DNA from 2 places in the Pelagibacterium mangrovi genome. Region 2 is predicted to be linked to the other one. Evidence: predicted binding sites of a transcription regulator. Region 2 holds the regulator's gene; the other holds the start of a gene.
What was found. The regulator HrcA, encoded in region 2, represses chaperone genes, less so after heat shock. The targets are predictions, from matches to a motif close to GTTAGCACTCNCNNNNNGNGAGTGCTAAC.

Region 1: a site for HrcA is predicted at 3,776-3,804, ahead of V4T21_RS15940 (co-chaperone GroES). Genes of this name have one in related genera too.

The regions. Positions count from the first base shown of each region.
Region 1 covers NZ_JBAFXA010000009.1:81,170-90,254, forward strand. Annotated here, with positions in the region: gene V4T21_RS15925 (cation diffusion facilitator family transporter) at 1-727, shown strand, start outside; gene V4T21_RS15930 (ArnT family glycosyltransferase) at 732-2,261, opposite strand; gene V4T21_RS15935 (glycosyltransferase) at 2,451-3,587, opposite strand; gene V4T21_RS15940 (co-chaperone GroES) at 3,851-4,141, shown strand; gene groL (chaperonin GroEL) at 4,242-5,882, shown strand; gene V4T21_RS15950 (TSUP family transporter) at 6,224-6,973, opposite strand; gene V4T21_RS15955 (DoxX family protein) at 7,337-7,720, shown strand; gene hisG (ATP phosphoribosyltransferase) at 7,770-8,483, opposite strand; gene V4T21_RS15965 (ATP phosphoribosyltransferase regulatory subunit) at 8,480-9,085, opposite strand, start outside.
Region 2 covers NZ_JBAFXA010000002.1:232,570-241,654, reverse strand. Annotated here, with positions in the region: gene dnaJ (molecular chaperone DnaJ) at 1-859, opposite strand, end outside; gene dnaK (molecular chaperone DnaK) at 1,144-3,054, opposite strand; gene grpE (nucleotide exchange factor GrpE) at 3,261-3,890, opposite strand; gene hrcA (heat-inducible transcriptional repressor HrcA) at 4,205-5,293, opposite strand; gene rph (ribonuclease PH) at 5,460-6,182, shown strand; gene rdgB (RdgB/HAM1 family non-canonical purine NTP pyrophosphatase) at 6,179-6,814, shown strand; gene hemW (radical SAM family heme chaperone HemW) at 6,811-7,962, shown strand; gene V4T21_RS03875 (penicillin-binding protein activator) at 8,060-9,085, opposite strand, start outside.

The DNA of each region.
Region 1 (9,085 bases), on a different contig from region 2:
CAAGATGACGTTCGGGTATGTGCGGGCCGAGATCGTCGCGGCGCTGATCAATTATACGACGCTGATCGTGATCGGGCTGTATCTGGTTTATGAGGCGGTGATGCGGTTTTTCGAGCCGCAGCCGGTAGCCGGGTGGATGATCGTCATCATCGCCGGGGTGGCGCTGGTGGTCGATATCGTGACGGCGATGCTCACCTATACGCTGTCAAAAAGCTCGATGAACATCCGGGCGGCGTTTTTGCACAATGTCGCCGATGCGCTCGGCTCGGTGGCGGTGATCGTGGCGGGGACGCTGATCATCCTGTTCGATTGGTGGATCGTCGATCCGATCGTGACGCTGACGATCGCCGGGTACATCCTGTGGATGGCGTTCGCCGAGATCGGCGGGTCGATCCGGGTGCTGATGCTGGGGTCGCCGCCGGAGATCGACATGGAGCTGTTGGTCGGCGCGCTCGGTGAGGTCGAGGGGGTCGAGGGCGTGCATCATGTGCATGTGTGGGCGATCGACGAGCACCAGAACGCGCTGGAGGCGCATGTGGTGACGGGCGAGGAGCATGGGGCGGCTCGCGATGCGATCAAGGCCCGGCTCAAAGCGGTGGCGCGGGAGCGGTTCGGGATTGCTCATTCGACGCTGGAGTTCGAGGCGCCGGGGGAATGTCGGGATGAGCATGCGACGCTGATCGGGCATCCCGTGGGAGAGCATGGGCATGGGCATGCTCACGATTAGGGCCTCACTCGCCGGAGAAATTTTCGGCGTAGAAGAGCTGGATGTTGGTGAGTTCGACGACGCCGTTGCGTGAAACCGTCAGCGTATCGAGGTGTTCGATGCTTTCGAAGCGGGAGCCGTAAGTTTCGATGACGGCGTCGGGGCTGCGGGTCTGGTCGACGATGTAGGCGTTCCAGCCGGCGTGGACGGCGGGGTCGAAATTGTAGCCCAGATTGCGGGTGTCCTCGCCGAAGCAGGCGAAGGGGAGACGGCCGGCGATCTGGGTGTCGACATAGCCGCAATCGATCCAGTCGATGCCGGCGATGAAGAGGTTTTGTTCGGTAAACGCGTTGCGGGCGGCGAGGTCGTCGCCCAGTTCGGTCCAGGGGAGCTGGAGGGCGGTCGGGTCTTCCCAATCGCCGGGAAAGACGGTGCGGGCCCAGCCGGTGGCGGCGTGGGAGACCAGCAGGGTCAGGATGGCGAGCGTTGCTATGGCCGAGCCGTAGAGCCAGATGCGGATGGCCCTGCCGTCGCGATTGGCCGCCCAGGCGCCCATCAGCATGAACAGCATGAGATAGCCCGGCGCCTGCCAGTGGAAGTGGAACTGGGTATCGCTCCAGAGCGCCACGAGGGTGAAAAAGATCACCGGCGGCCAGCCGATATAAGCAAAGAGTGCGGCGGCGCCGGGGACAGTGCCCGAGGGAAACTGGCCGCGCGGGCCGGCGGCGAGCGCCCTGCCCCCGATATAGAGCGCGGGAATGGCGAGCCAGGGGACCATGTAGAGGAGCTGGCCCCAGATCATGCGGAAAAGGCCATCCCAGCGCAGGCGGGATTCGGCCAGCGCCCGGCCGCCCTGAAAGCCGAAGGAGGCCCAATCGTTCTGGGCGTTCCAAATGATGACGGGGGAGAAGATCGCCAGGGCGATGGCCAGTGCGAGCCATGGCGCGCCATGGGTTAGCCAGCGGCGCTGGGTGGAATTGAGGAGGATGAACAGGCCGGTGCCGGCGACGAGGAAGGCGGCGTGGTATTTGGAGAGGAACGTAAGGCCGAGGAAGAGGCCGGCGAGGCCCCAATAGAAATAGGGTCGTCGGGCGCCGGCGCCGAAGAAGATTTCGACGAGCACCCGGATTGTGGCCAGCCAGAACAGCAGCATGGGGGCGTCGGGCTGGGTCCAGGAGCCAACCGAGAGGGAAAACAGCACGCAGGCGTTGACGATCAGCGCGGCGAAAAAGCCGGCGAGCGGGGTGTGGATGCGACGGGTGATGTCGAACACCAGCCAGGTGGAGACCGCGAACATCGCAACGAACGGCAGGCGGATGGCGAGGAGGCTGTCCGAGCCGGTGAGTTGGAGGGTTGCCCAGATGGTCCAGAGCGAGAGGGGCGGCTGGTCGAAATAGGAGAGGTGAAACTGGCGGGCTGAGGCGAGGTAATAGGCCTCGCCCGTGCCCCAGCCGACCACCGCTGCGCCGATGGTGCGCAGAATGAAGGTCACCGCGATAAGGATGAGGGTGGCCTGGGCGGGGGTGAAGGGGCCGATGCGGGGGTTAGTGGGCATCATGGGCTCCGGTTTGTGCGGCAGAGGCTGCGCACCCCTCATCCGACCTTTGAGGCTGGGGCTGGATTCGGGGAACGAGTTCCGGAATGACAGGGGAGAGGGTGTGTTGCGTGCCCTGCTCCATCCACAAATTGTCACCCCGGGATTTATTCCCGGGGTCCAGTAGCGGCGCGGCAAGGGGATCGGGCGTCAGCGCCATGTGAACATGCGGGTCACCGCGTAGTTGAAGACGACGCTCATCACCACGCCGGCGATGCCGGCGATGAAGAAATTAGCGAGGTGGGCTTCGAACAGGACACTGGCGACCGAGATGTTGGCGATCGCGCCGAAGCTGCACACGATGTAGAAGCTCAAAAGGCCCGTCCAGAATTTGGCGCCGCGGAGCTTCTTGTCGGCGTAGGTCAGCTCGTTGTTGAGGACGTAATTGGTGGTCATGGCGACGAGGGTGGCCACCAATTGGCTGTTGGCGAAGTTGAAATCGAGGGCCTGGAAGGCCAGGGCCAGGACCGCCATGTGCACGACGACGCCCGAGGCGCCGACCAGGGCGAACAAAAGGAAGCTGGTGGGCAGGAAGCCGCGCGAGATCTGCGAGAGGATCAACCCCAGGAACTGGGCGACGATCAAGGGGCTCATCTTGCTTTCGCCGGCGTGGCGCGGGCGGAAGCTGTAGGGGACTTCGGCGATCGCCAGCTTGCCGTCCGCCCTGCGGTTGGCGGTGACGATGATGTCGAGCAGAATCTTGAACCCCTCGCGCGATAGCTGGGGAACGATGCGATTGAACAGCGAGCGGCGGAGGAGGAAGAAGCCGCTCATGGGGTCCGAGAGCGACTTGCCCGTCAGGATGCCCGAAAGACGCGTGGCGAGGGTGGAACCCATCTGGCGGCCGGCGGTGAAGCCGGAAACGGAACTCCCCTCCCCCGTATAGCGCGAGCCCACGGCGATATCGGCGCCATCGCGGACCTTTTGCAGCATCTGGGGCAGGATGGTTTCGTCGTGCTGGTGGTCGGCGTCGATCACGGCGACGAATTCGGCCGAGGACGAGGCCATGCCCTCGATGCAGGCCGAGGAGAGGCCGCGCCGCCCGACCCGGTGGATGCAACGCACATGGGGCTTTTGCGCGGCGATGGATTTGGCGAGCTCGGCAGTGCCGTCGGGGCTGTTGTCATCGACGACGATCACTTCGAAAGCGGTGCCGTCGAGCGCGGCTTCGAGCTTTTCGATCAGCGGGCCGATGTTGTCGCGCTCGTTGAAGGTGGGGACGATCACCGACAGGGTCGGCGCTGTCCAGTTCGCATCGAGGGGATCATGGGGGGCAAGGGCAGTCATGGTATCGTCTTTTTATGTCCCCAAGATAGCTCTTGGCTGTTGCGGGCGCGGAGCCCGAAGGCCACCGCGTGCAACCGCTATAACGCGGCGCCCGTCTCGCATAGCAAGCCCGGCTGGGGGATGCAAAATTTTTTGCCCGGGGCGCGCTTGACTCATCTGCCCCCTCTTCCTATCTCGTCGGCCATACTGCTGGCACTCTCGGTACAGGAGTGCTAACAGTGGAGGAATATACGATCTCAACACTACGTTCCAAAGGAGCGACCATGAGCTTCCGTCCCCTACATGACCGCGTTGTGGTCCGGCGCGTCGACAGCGAGGAAAAGACCGCTGGCGGCATCATCATCCCCGACACTGCCAAGGAAAAGCCCTCCGAGGGCGTCATCGTTTCGGTGGGCCCGGGCGCCCGCGACGATGCCGGCAAGGTTACCCCGCTCGACGTCAAGGCCGGCGACCGCGTGCTGTTCGGCAAGTGGAGCGGCACCGAAGTCAAGATCGACGGCGAAGACCTGCTGATCATGAAAGAGTCCGACATCATGGGCGTGATCGAGGCGTAATTTTTACCGGTCGCGTTTTCGAACCTGAAAACGGGTTCCTGAAAACGCTCCAGTCCGCCTCTCCCGCTCTCTTCTTAATTCTCATTCGGAGCAAACTTACATGTCCGCCAAGGAAGTAAAGTTCTCGACCGACGCCCGCGACAAGATGGTCCGCGGCGTCAACATCCTCGCCAATGCGGTGAAGGTGACCCTGGGTCCCAAGGGCCGCAACGTGGTGATCGAAAAGAGCTTCGGCGCTCCCCGCATCACCAAGGACGGCGTTTCGGTCGCCAAGGAAGTCGAGCTTGAAGACAAGTTCGAAAACATGGGCGCCCAGATGGTGCGCGCCGTGGCCTCCAAGACCAACGACATCGCCGGTGACGGCACCACCACCGCGACCGTGCTGGCCCAGTCGATCGTCAACGAAGGCGTCAAGGCCGTCGCTGCCGGCATGAACCCGATGGACCTCAAGCGCGGCATCGACCTCGCCGTGAACGAAGTGATCGGAAACCTCGCTTCGAAGGCCGTCAAGATTTCCAACTCCTCGGAAGTCGCGCAGGTCGGCACCATTTCCGCAAACGGCGAAAAAGAAATCGGCGAGATGATCGCCAGCGCCATGCAGAAGGTCGGCAATGAAGGTGTCATCACCGTCGAGGAAGCCAAGACCGCCGAGACCGAACTCGACGTCGTCGAAGGCATGCAGTTCGACCGTGGGTATCTGTCGCCCTATTTCGTGACCAACACCGAAAAGATGGTCGCCCAGCTCGACGATCCGCTGATCCTGCTGCACGAAAAGAAGCTTGCCAATCTGCAGGCCCTGCTGCCGGTTCTCGAAGCCGTCGTCCAGAGCCAGCGTCCGCTGCTGATCATTGCCGAGGACGTTGAAGGCGAAGCGCTCGCCACCCTCGTCGTCAACCGTCTGCGTGGTGGCCTGAAGGTCGCTGCCGTCAAGGCTCCGGGCTTCGGCGATCGCCGCAAGGCCATGCTCGAGGACATCGCCATCCTGACCGGCGGTCAGGTGATTTCCGAAGACCTCGGCATCAAGCTCGAAAGCGTGACGCTCGATATGCTCGGCACTGCCAAGCGCGTCGAAATCTCCAAGGAAAACACCACCATCGTCGATGGTTCGGGCTCCAAGGAAGACATCGAAGGCCGCGTCAACCAGATCAAGGCGCAGATCGAGGAAACCACCTCGGACTACGACCGCGAGAAGCTCCAGGAACGCCTGGCCAAGCTCGCTGGCGGCGTTGCCGTGATCCGCGTCGGCGGTGCGACCGAAGTGGAAGTGAAAGAGCGCAAGGACCGCGTCGACGACGCGCTCAACGCGACTCGCGCTGCCGTTGAAGAAGGCATCGTTCCGGGCGGCGGCGTGGCTCTGCTGCGTGCTTCGTCCAACCTTGCCGCCAAGGGCATCAACGCCGACCAGGAAGCCGGTATCGCCATCGTGCGCCGCGCGCTCCAGGAGCCGGTGCGTCAGATCGTCAACAACGCCGGCGACGAAGGTTCGGTGGTTGTGGGCAAGATCCTCGACAACGGTTCGGACACCTATGGCTACGACGCCCAGACGGGCGAATATGGCGACATGATCCAGATGGGCATCATCGACCCCGTCAAGGTGGTTCGCACAGCCCTGCAGGACGCTGCCTCGGTTGCGGGCCTCTTGGTCACCACCGAAGCCATGATCGCCGAACTGCCCAAGACCGAAGCGCCGGCAATGCCGGGCGGCGGCGGCATGGGCGGTATGGGCGGCATGGATTTCTAATCCATCCCCATCGCTATCGGGGTCTCTCCAGACCCTCGAACGGGAAGGCGGTCCTCCGGGGCCGCCTTTTCCGTTTTTTGGGGTGTTAGGGGAATCGATTGGCCATGTCGGTTGTGGGAGCTCAGCGCACCCCTCATCCGACCGCTTCGCGGCCTGCCATTCGAGCATAGCTCTCATGGCCTTCTCGCCTCCAATCGTGCCACCGGCACGATTGGCCAAAGGACGGCTCGAAGTCTCCCTCAGGGGGAGAAGGGGTGATTGTGGCAGCGTTTCGGAAAGAACTCTGATGCTTCCCCAAGAGCCCCCTGTGCTAGCGTCGAGGAACGGCGGTTGCGGATGGTCTAAGGAAAGAACAGGAGCTTGATGGCGAGGGCGATGGAGACGATGACGACAAGGGGCCGGATGACACGGGCGCCGAAGCGGATGCCGGTGATGGCGCCGAGGTAGCCGCCGAGCAATTGGCCGGCGGCCATGACGGCGGCGACGGGCCAGACGACGTCGCCCGCGAAGATGAAAAAGCAGAGCGCCGCGAGGTTGGAGGTGACGTTGAGCACCTTGGTGTGAGCCGAAGCACGGGCCGCCGCTAGGCCGAAGAGCGCGACGAAGGCCAGGATGAAGAACGAGCCGGTGCCCGGGCCGAACAGGCCATCGTAAAAGCCGATGCCGAAGGCAAAGAGCGGGACGAAGGTGGAGAAATCGAGCCGCGCCGCGCCGTCGATATCCTTGATGGCGGGTGAGAGGGTGAAATAGAGCGCCACCGCGATGATCGCGATGGGGACGGCGATTTCGAGCGCGGAGGTATCGATCTGCTTGAGGGCGATGGCGCCCAGGAACGAGCCGGCGAAGGCAGCGGCCATCGAGGGGATCAGCGAGAGGATCGAGACGTAGCCCTTACGCCAATAGGTGTAGGCGGCCATCGTGGTGCCGACGATGGACTGGGCCTTGTTGGTGGCCAGCGCCGTGACCGGGGGAAGGCCAGCCGAAAGCAGGGCCGGAATGGTGATCATTCCGCCGCCGCCGGCAACGGCATCGACGAAGCCGGCGACGACGCCGACGCCGCCGAGGATGAGAAGAACCCAGATATCGAACACGGAATGATGGCCCTGAAGCGGAAGACGGGGCTTGCTGGCATGAAGCGGGGCGGTTTGCAATGGGGGGTGCAGGTCGGTGGGGCTGTGTCTGGGCTTTGGTGGGTGGGCAGGCGCTGGACTGGATTCCGGGAATAAATCCCGGAATGACAAGGTGGGGGTGGGGCGGAGTTGGTGGACTGGCCCCTGCGGCGTTATTTCCGGGTGGAGAAGACGGTGCCGTTATTTTCTGGTCGAGGTTCTGGGTATGGGAGCGGGTGGATTGGTGTTGTTTGAGTGAACGATGCGTCGGTTTTAGGCTGATTTCTCGATCGGGGAAATTGCGGCAATGTCCGGGCATCACAACCCAACACCGGATACATCACCATGACTTCGTTTCAGACTTATCTTCCGACTGCCGGGCGCATTCTGCTGGCGTTGATCTTCATCATTGCGGGCTTCCAGAAGATCCCGGCGATCGAGTTCAATGTCGGCTATATGGAAATGTTCGGCGTGCCCGGCATCCTGATCTGGCCGGCCATTGTCCTTGAAATCGTCGGCGGCCTGATGCTGGTCATCGGCTTCAAGGCGCGCCGGGCGGCGGCTGCACTGGGCGCCTTTACGCTGCTTTCGGGCTTCATCTTCCACTTCAACCCGGCCGATGCCATGGAAATGACCTCGTTCCTCAAGAACATCGCCATAACCGGCGGCATGCTCTATGTCATCGCCTATGGTGCGGGCGCGCTGTCGGTGGATGAGCGCAAGGCATAAGGACTGCGCTTCCGATGCAATTTGAAGGGGCCGCGTGAGCGGCCCTTTTTCATGGGCGGAAGCTGGAGGCGCCGAGGGTGGCGAGGAGCTTGTCCAGGGTGGCTATCTTGCCCTCGTGCCAATCGGCGTTGCGGGCGACGACCAGCAGGGACTCGCTTTTGAGCATCACCCCATCCTCAAGGACGCGCAGGCCGTTGGCCTTGAGCGTGGAGCCCGTGGTGGTGATATCGACGATCAGGTCCGCAGCGCCCGAGGCCGGGGCGGCTTCGGTGGCGCCAAGGCTTTCGACGATCCGGTATTCGGCGATGCCGTGGCGGGCGAAGTGGCGGCGGGTGAGATTGACGAATTTGGTCGCCACCTTGAGCCAGCGGCCATGGCGGGCGCGGAAATCGGCGGCGACGTCGGACAGATCGGCCATCGCCGTCACATCGATCCAGCTATCGGGGACCGCAACCACCGCATCGGCGCGGCCGAAGCCCAGGCGCTTGGCGATTTCGACCTGCTGGGGGCCGGTTTCCGCCGATTCGTGGATCAAATCCTCACCGGTGATGCCAATATCGATGGTGCCCCGGATCAGCTCGCGGGCGATCTCGGAGGCCGAGAGGAACCGCACGACGACATCGGGCATGGCGGCCATTTCACCAAGATAGGAGCGCGCGCCGCCGGGGCGCTCGATGGGCAGGCCCGCGTTTTCGAATACGGCGATGGCTTGCTCCTGAATGCGGCCCTTGGAAGGGAGCGCGAGCATGATGGTGCTGCTCATACCTGCACCTCAGCTTCCAAACGATCCACCCATACCGCGCAACCGACGGCGGGGATATCTTCAGGCGCGCCGAGGCGGCGCAGCAGGCGGTCGTATTGCCCGCCGGAAATGAGCACCAGCCCCCCTGCCCCGGTCACTTCGAAGGTGATGCCGGTGTAGTAATCGAGGCGCGGGGAAAAGCCAGCGTCGAACAGCACCGTGCCGCCGAGACCGTCATGCAATTGGGCCACCCGGCGGCGGGCGGTGGAAAGGGCCACCGAAAGGTCGATGCCGGTGGCGAGGCCAAGGCTGCCGATGGCGGCGAGGGCTTTTTCGGCGGGGCCGGAAATGGCGAGATAGTTGCGCAACAAATCGATGGCCGGGCCGGGAACATGGGCGGCTTCGAGGGCCTGCTTTTCGAGGTAGCGCTCGGCGATTTCCTCTGGGCTGCGGCTTTCGGTGAGGCTGAGGCCGTTGGTGAGCATCAGCTCGCGCACCCAATCGGCGATGTCGCCGGTGGGAAGGCCTGCCGGGCCGGCGGCGGGGGGCTTGGGGTCGGCGAGGCGATCGAGGAGATGGGCCATGGCCTCGGGGTGGCCGTAGCGGGCGCGGATGCGCGGGCG
Region 2 (9,085 bases):
CCTCGAACTCCCCGCCCAGCGCGGCGGTGATCATCGAGATGGGCACGCGGGCGTAAAGATCGGCGCCGTCGCGGGAAAAGAGCTGATGGGGCTTGACCGAAACGAAGATGTAGAGATCGCCGGCCGGTCCGCCGCGCAAGCCTGCTTCGCCCTCGCCGCCCAGCCGGATGCGGGTGCCGTCCTCGATGCCCTTGGGAATGTCGACCGAGAGCGTGCGGGAAGTCTGCTTGCGGCCCTTGCCGTGGCAATCGGTGCAGGGCTGGTCCATGGTTTCCCCGCGCCCGTGGCATTGGGGACAGGTCTGCTGGATGGTGAAGAACCCTTGCGCGGCGCGGACCTTGCCATGGCCGCCGCACATGCGGCAGGTGGAAAACCCGGTGCCCGGCTTGGCGCCCGACCCCTCGCAGGTGTCGCAATGGACGAGGGTCGGCACGTCGATATCGACGGTAGTGCCGCCAAAGGCGTCCTCTAAGGTGATTTCGAGATTGTAGCGCAGGTCCGAGCCGCGCTGGCGGCCGTCGCGCTGGCGCTGGCCACGGGCGCCGCCCATGAACTCGCCGAAAATATCCTCGAAGATATCGGACATCGAGGAGGAGAAATCATTGCCGAACCCGTTGGCGCCGCCATGGCCATTGGTGAAGGCGGCGTGCCCGAACCGGTCATAGGCGGCCCGCTTCTGCGGGTCCTTGAGGGTATCATAGGCCTCGGACACTTCCTTGAACCGATGCTCGGCGTCCTTGTCGCCCGGATTGCGGTCCGGGTGGTACTGCATGGCAAGCTTGCGGTAAGCGGATTTGAGCGCCGCCGCATCGCACGCCTTTTCCACCCCGAGCACTGAATAGAAATCGGCCTTGGACATTTTTCTATAAATTCCCCTTGTCGCGGCAGGGGCAAGCGCAGGACGGGTGCAAGATCATCTCTTGTGCCAAACCAACCGTTCGTATCTTTTTCAAATGCGTCCGGGAGCCCGGCATGGCCGGCTCCAGTGCACGATTAGGTAATCATCTTTGCCGCCTGTTACCATAGCCAGCGGCAAAATGGCCAGCGGGGCCAGCTGATTCACGTGAAACCGGGATACATCGCCTCTCCAAACGACAGTGCCGCCCGGAGGCGGCACTGAAATGTTGGAAAGTCCCTAAGGCCTTAGGCCGACTTCTTGTCGTCGTCGTCCTTGACCTCTTCGAAGTCGGCGTCGACCACGTCGTCGTCATCCTTGGCGTCGCTCGCGGCCTGGGCCTCGGCTTCGTCCTGGCTGGCCTTGTACATGGCTTCCCCGAGCTTCATGGAAGCCTGGGCGAGCGCTGCGGCCTTTTCCTTGATCGCTTCGGCGTCGTCGCCTTCGAGCGCGGTCTTGGTCTCGGCGATCGCGGTTTCGATTTCGGCCTTCACCTCGGGCGAAACCTTGTCGCCATGTTCCTTCAATGAGGACTCGGTGGAATGAACGAGGCTTTCGGCCTGGTTTTTGGCTTCCACGGTCTCGCGGCGCTTCTTGTCGGCTTCCGCGTTGGCTTCGGCGTCCTTGACCATCTGTTCGATATCGGCGTCCGAAAGACCGCCCGAGGCCTGGATGCGGATCTGCTGCTCCTTGCCGGTGCCCTTGTCCTTGGCCGAAACCTGGACGATGCCGTTGGCGTCGATGTCGAAGGTCACTTCGATCTGGGGCACGCCGCGGGGCGCGGTGGGGATGCCCACGAGATCGAACTGGCCGAGCATCTTGTTGTCGGCAGCCATTTCACGCTCGCCCTGGAAGACCCGGATCGTCACCGCCGACTGATTGTCTTCGGCGGTGGAGAACACCTGGCTCTTCTTGGTCGGGATCGTGGTGTTGCGGTCGATCAGCCGGGTAAAGACGCCGCCCAGCGTTTCGATGCCCAGCGAAAGCGGGGTCACGTCGAGCAGCAGGACGTCTTTGACGTCACCCTGGAGCACGCCGGCCTGGATGGCGGCGCCCATGGCGACCACTTCGTCCGGGTTGACGCCCTTGTGGGGTTCCTTGCCGAAGAAGTTCTTCACCTCTTCCTGTACCTTGGGCATGCGGGTCATGCCGCCCACCAGCACCACTTCGTCGATCTCGCCAGCCGAAATCCCGGCGTCCTTGAGCGCTGCGCGGCAGGGCTCGATGGTGCGCTTGATGAGGTCTTCGACGATCGATTCGAACTTGGCGCGGGTCAGCTTGAGCTGAAGGTGCTTGGGGCCGGAAGCATCGGCGGTGATGAACGGCAGGTTCACTTCGGTCTGGCTGGCCGAGGAAAGCTCGATCTTGGCCTTTTCGGCGGCTTCCTTGAGGCGCTGCAGGGCAAGCTTGTCGCCGCGCAGGTCGATGCCCTGCTCCTTCTTGAACTCGTCGGCGAGGTAATCGACAAGACGCATGTCGAAGTCTTCACCGCCCAGGAAGGTGTCGCCATTGGTGGATTTGACCTCGAACACGCCATCGCCGATTTCCAGGATGGAGATATCGAAGGTGCCACCGCCAAGGTCATAAACGGCGATCGTGCCCGCTTCGCGCTTTTCAAGCCCATAGGCGAGCGCGGCAGCGGTCGGTTCGTTGATGATGCGCAGCACTTCGAGCCCGGCGATCTTGCCGGCGTCCTTGGTGGCCTGGCGCTGGCTGTCGTTGAAATAGGCCGGAACCGTGATCACCGCCTGGGTGACGTTTTCACCGAGGTAGGATTCGGCGGTTTCCTTCATCTTGGTGAGGATCATGGCCGAGACTTCGGACGGCGAGGAGGCCTTGCCGTTCACTTCTACCCATGCGTCGCCATTGTCGCCCTTGACGATCTTGTAGGGGACCAGGCCCTTGTCCTTGGTCACCATCGGATCGTCGAACCGGCGCCCGATCAGGCGCTTGACGGCAAACAGCGTGCCCTCGGGATTGGTCACGGCCTGGCGCTTGGCAGGCTGGCCGACGAGGCGCTCGCCATCATTGGAGAAGGCCACCATCGAGGGCGTGGTGCGCGCGCCCTCGGCGTTTTCGATCACTTTAGGGGTCTTGCCGTCCATGACGGCAACGCACGAATTGGTCGTGCCCAGGTCGATACCGATTACTTTTCCCATTTGAAGAAAACCTCTTTTCTTAAAGCGAGTCCCTGAAATTTGGCCCTGACCCTCAACGCGCCCATTTGCGTTGCGGCATCGCGTTACTGGCCGGTGCCGGACCCCTCTGGGATGGATATTCAAAGCCCCGGTTTCCCGGGCTTGGTGGCTATATAAGCAGGGGGTCCGGCGCCTTCAAGCGCCCAAACCCCTGCTTTGGGCCTCAATCAGGCCGATTTGTCGATGTTTTCGCCCGGGTCGACTTCGAGGTCGGGGGCGGGTTTGTTGCCGCCCTTGGCGACACCGACCATGGCGGGGCGCAAAACGCGCTCGCCGATGGTGTAGCCGGCCTGGACGACCTGGACCACAGTGCCCTCGGGCACCGAAGGATCGGGCACCTCGAACATGGCCTGATGACGATGGGGGTCGAATTTCTCGCCTTCAGCGAGGATCGGGGTGACGCCGTTCTTTTGCAGCAGGCGCTGCATTTCACGTTCGGTCATCTCGATCCCTTCGATAAGGGATTTGAGCGTTCCGTCCGCCGTCTCGCGCGCCTCGGCCGGGATCACCATCAGGGCGCGCGACAGATTGTCCGTGGCCACCAGCATGTCGCGGGCAAAGCCGGAAATGGCGTAGGAGCGCGTATCGGCGATTTCGCGCTCGGTGCGCTTGCGCAGATTTTCCATTTCCGCCGCCGTGCGCAGAACCTGATCGCGCAACTGGGCCTTTTCGTCTTCGAGCTGGGCGATCCGGTCCTCGGACGTGGGCTCGGTAAAAGCCTTGTCCTCGGCCGTCTCGGCCTCGGGGTGCCGGTTGGTCTCTTCGGTCGGCTCGGGCGTCGTGTTGTCGTCGCTCATCATTGCTCTTTCACCGATTGGGGGAATTTTCGATTGCCCGCCATATCGGCCAAGGGGCGGATTTTTTCAAGTGCGGGAAATTTGTGGGTGTCATCGAAGGTGGTGATTCGAGGCCGGCTCTGCGCACCCCTCACCCCCGGCCCTGGTTCGTCTCCAATCGCTCCACCGGAGCGATTGGTGGCTGCGCCACCGCCTCCCAGTCCCTCAAGGGGAGAGGGGGGCTCCTGTGGCAGCTTTGGAGTTCTTGCCGCGACGCTGCCAAGGGCTACCCTTCTCCCCTTGAGGGAGAAGGTGAGCCTTAACGATCCCAAACCCTAAATCTCCCCCTTCCGGGAAATCAGCCGCGAGACGATATGGGCGGTGTAATCGACCACCGGCACGATCCTGGCGTAGTTCAACCGCGTCGGCCCGATGACGCCGAGCACGCCGACCACCTTGTCGTTGGCGTCCTTATAGGGCGAGAGTACCACCGAAGAACCTGAGAGCGAAAAGAGCTTGTTTTCCGAGCCGATGAAGATACGCACCCCCTGGGCGGTTTCCGCGTCGTTCAAAAGTTCGATCAACCCCTTCTTGGTCTCGATCTCGTCGAAGAGCTGGCGCACGCGGGCCAGATCGTCCGAGGCCATGGTATCGTCGATGAGATTGGCCCGGCCGCGCACGATCAGCGTCGGCGCCGAGGTATCGGCCTCGATCATCGAGGCGAGTCCGGATTCCACGAGTCTTTGCGCAATGGCGTCGAGCTCGGCGCGCTGGGTTTCGCTCTGGCGGCGGATGGAATCGCGAGCCTCGGTGAGCGTCTTGCCCACGATATGATGGGCGAGAAAATTGGAAGCCTGGGTGAGCGTGCTGGCCGTGAGCCCCGGCGGCAGGGCGATGATCCGGTTTTCCACCTGCCCGTCCTGACCCACCAGGATCGCCATGGCGCGTTCGGGGTCGAGGCGCACGAATTCGAGGTGCTTGAGCACCATGTCCGATTTCGTCGCGATCACCATGCCGGCCCCATGCGAGAGACCCGACAGCAGCACGCTGGCTTCGTTCAGAAGATCCTCGACCCGGCCCGAGCGCCCGCCTCCCGAAACGGTGCGGGCGATCTGGTCGCGCTCGGCTTCGTCCACAGCGCCCACTTCGAGCATGGCGTCGACGAAAAACCGCAACCCCTCCTGGGTGGGCGCCCGCCCTGCCGAAGTATGGGGCGCGGCGATCAGCCCCAGCTCCTCGAGATCGGCCATGACGTTGCGGACCGAGGCGGGAGAAAGCTGCATGTCGAGCATTTTGGAGATGGCGCGCGACCCCACCGGTTCGCCGGTTTCCAGATACCGCTCGACCAGCCGGCGGAAGATATCCTGGCTGCGCGCCGAAAGCGCTTCGAGAAATTCCGAGGATTGTAACGAATGGCGGTCCATGCTCACCCCAGCGGAGAGGTCGAAAAGATCGATACCCGGTTTCGCCCGGCCGATCTTAACTAAGTAGGAGAAAAGCCCCGGGACGCCAAGAGAGCGCTGTTGTTCCCCATCCCGTGAAGCGTTAAGAGGCTGGTAACCAAACCGGCAGGACAAGGATTCGGATTTTATGCGGCCAAGCGGACGGGCGTTCGATCAGATGCGCGATGTGACCTTCGAGCGGGGCATCGCGCCGCAAGCCGAAGGCTCGTGCCTTGTTGCATTCGGGCGCACGCGAGTGCTGGTGACGGCAACCGTCGAAACCACCCTGCCCCCCTGGCGGCGCGGGCAGGGCCTGGGCTGGGTCACCGCCGAATACGGCATGCTGCCGCGCGCCACCGGCAGCCGTACACGCCGCGAGGCGACCGCCGGCAAGCAATCGGGCCGCACCCAGGAAATCCAGCGCCTGATCGGGCGCTCGCTCCGCGCGGTGGTCGATATGGCCGCGCTGGGGGAAAACCAGATCATCCTCGATTGCGACGTGCTCGAAGCCGATGGCGGCACCCGCACCGCCTCGATCACCGGCGCCTTCGTCGCCATGAGCGAAGCGATCGGCTGGATGAAGGAACGCTCCCTGCTCAAGGGCAATCCCATCCGCGACCACGTCGCGGCGGTCAGTTGCGGCATCTATCGCGGCGCGCCGGTCCTCGATCTCGATTATCTCGAGGACAGCGAAGCGGAAACCGACGCCAATTTCGTCCTGACCGGCTCGGGTAAATTCGTTGAGATCCAGGGAACGGCGGAAGGCGAAGCCTTTTCCATGGGCGAGCTCACCCAATTGATCGGGCTGGCGCAGAAAGGCATCGGCGACCTCGTTGCTCTGCAGCGGGCCGTGCTGGAGGTGGCCCCATGAGCCAATTCAAACTCAAGCGCGGCGACCGGCTGGTGCTGGCCACCCACAACAAGGGCAAGCTCGCCGAATTTCAGGACATGCTGGCCGATATCGGCCTCGATATCGTTTCGGCCGGTGAACTCGGCCTGCCCGAGCCCGAGGAAACCGGAACGACCTTTGTCGAAAACGCGCGTTTGAAGGCCCATGCCGCCGCAAAGGCCACGGGTGGGATCGCGCTCAGCGACGATTCGGGGATTTCGGTCGATGCGCTCGACGGTGCGCCGGGCGTCTATACCGCCGATTGGGCCGGCGTGCCGCGCAATTTCACCAACGCCATGCAGAGGGTACAGGATTTGCTGGTCGAAAAGGGCGCGACCAAGCCCGATCAGCGCAAGGCGCAGTTCAACGCGGTCCTGTGCCTCGCCTTCCCCGACGGCACCGACATGATTTTCGAGGGCGTCGCGCCCGGCACCCTGGTCTGGCCGCCGGTCGGCGACAGCGGCCACGGCTATGATCCGATGTTCAAGCCCGATGGGTATGAAAAGACCTTCGGCCAGATGAGCGCGGCCGAAAAGCATTCCTGGGCGCCGGGCAGGGAAGGACTTTCCCACCGCGCGCGGGCTTTCGCCAAATTCGTAAAGGACGTTCTTTGAGCGCCAACACGCACTTCGGGGTCTATGTCCATTGGCCGTTCTGCGCGGCCAAATGCCCCTATTGCGACTTCAATTCCCACGTCCATCACGGCAAGTTCGACGAAGAGAGCTACGTCACCGCCTACGTCAAGGAAATCGAGACCACGGCGCGGCGCGCGCCCGAGCGGCTGGTGGAATCCATATTTTTCGGCGGTGGCACGCCCTCGCTGATGAAGCCCGCCTCGGTCGGCGCCATTCTCGATGCGATTGGAAAAAACTGGCAGGTTTCGGACTCGGTTGAAATCACCCTCGAAGCCAATCCCACCTCGGTCGAGGCCGATCGCTTCCGGGGCTATCGCGCCGCCGGGGTCAACCGGGTTTCGCTCGGCGTCCAATCGCTGCGCCCCGAGCCGCTGGCCCGGCTGGGGCGGCTGCATTCGGTCGACGACGCGGTGGCCGCCGTGAGATTGGCGCAATCGATCTTCGATCGGTCGAGCTTCGATATCATCTACGCCCGCCCCGACCAGACGCTGGACCAGTGGGAAGAAGAATTGACCGAGGCACTGGCGCTTTCGGATGGGCATCTGTCGCTCTATCAGCTCACCATCGAATCGGGGACGCGCTATTTCGACCTGTTCCAGGCCGGAAAGCTCAAGATGCCCTCCGAGGATCTTTCGGCCGACATGTTCGAGATGACCCAGGAGCTGACCGCTTCCTACGGCCTTCCCGCCTATGAGATTTCCAACCACGCCCGCCCCGGTCAGGAAAGCCGGCACAATCTCACCTATTGGCGCTATGGCGAATATGCCGGCATCGGGCCGGGGGCGCATGGGCGGCTGATCATGGGCGGCGCGCGCCACGCCACCGCCGCCGAACGCATGCCGTTCAAATGGTGGGAAAAGGTGATCGAAACCGGCGACGGGCTGGTCACCGACGATACGCTGACCTGGGACGAGGAAGGCGACGAATATCTCGTCATGGGCCTGAGATTGCGCGAGGGCATCGACCCGGCCCGGTATCAATCCCTCGCCCGCCGGGCGCTCACGGCGACCCAGATCGATTTTCTGAAAGGGATCGGCTTTATCGAAACCCTGCCCAATGGCCGGCTGCGCGTCACCGACAAGGGCTGGCCGGTGCTCGACGCGGTGGTCGCCGATCTGGCGGCTTAGTTTTCGCGGCAAGCTCATCAACTGGATTCCGGGAATAAATCCCGGAATGACGCCAGTGGGTTTGGGCAGCGCGGTCGCCTTGAACTTAGCGCGCCCGTTACCGAAACTCCGCCGCCGGCGGTATCCCCGCATCGATCCCGATCCCGCCGCTCGACGCCAGCGGCAAGCCGCCCAGCCGCGCTGCTTCGATGGTCGTCGCCCCGCCGGGGCCGATCTGCCGCATGGTCAGCCCATATTCCCCGCGTCCGTCGAAATGGAACCGGATCGGCCCGTCGCGGCCGCTAAACCCGGCAGGCGAGAGCAATCCATTGCCGAAAGGCGGGGTGGCAAGGCTGAGCGAGGGCGTGTTGGCAAGGAGCACCGCCGAATAGGCAAGCGTTGCAAATTGATGCGGCTCGGTGCCGAACCGCGCGCGATAGGCACCCGCCAATCCCGCCAGCCCGGACGGATCGATGGCCGGATAGACGGCGCCCGCGAGATAGGCCTGCGCCGAAATCTCCGCCGCGCCTTCCCAATCGGACGAGCCGATGACGATAAACCGGTCGCGCGGCACCCGCGCCGCTTCGAGCAAGATGCCGAAGCTCGGCGCGGTGGCGCTGTCGGGGAGATAGAGCGCGTCGACGAGGTTCGACCGCATGGCCGGCGCCAGCCGTTCCACCGCCCGCCGGGCCTGCGCCTCGTCGGAAAACATTTCGATCCCCACGATCTCCATGCCGGTTTCTCCCGCTGCCTGCCGCAGCGCCTCGGCCCGGGCATTGCCCAGCGGGGTATCGGGGATGATCGCCGCGACCGCGTTACGGCCCTGGGCCCGCGCAAAGCCCAAAGCGCGCATGATCTCGGCTTCCGGGAGGACGCTCAGGAGGTACACCCCGTCGGTCGCAACGCTCGATGTTGAGGAAAAGCCGATCAGCGGGGTGTCGTAGGATCGGGCGAGCGCGCCGGCCATGGCGACCGAATCGGCAGTGAGGGGCCCGATGATCAGTTCCGCCCCCTCGGCCAAGGCCTGCTGGGTGGCGTTGCGCGCCATTTCGGCGCTCGAGCCGGCATCCTTGAGCACCAGATGGATGGTGGGGCCGGGTGTCTGCTCCATCGCCAGCCGCGCGCCATTGGCCATCGATCGCCC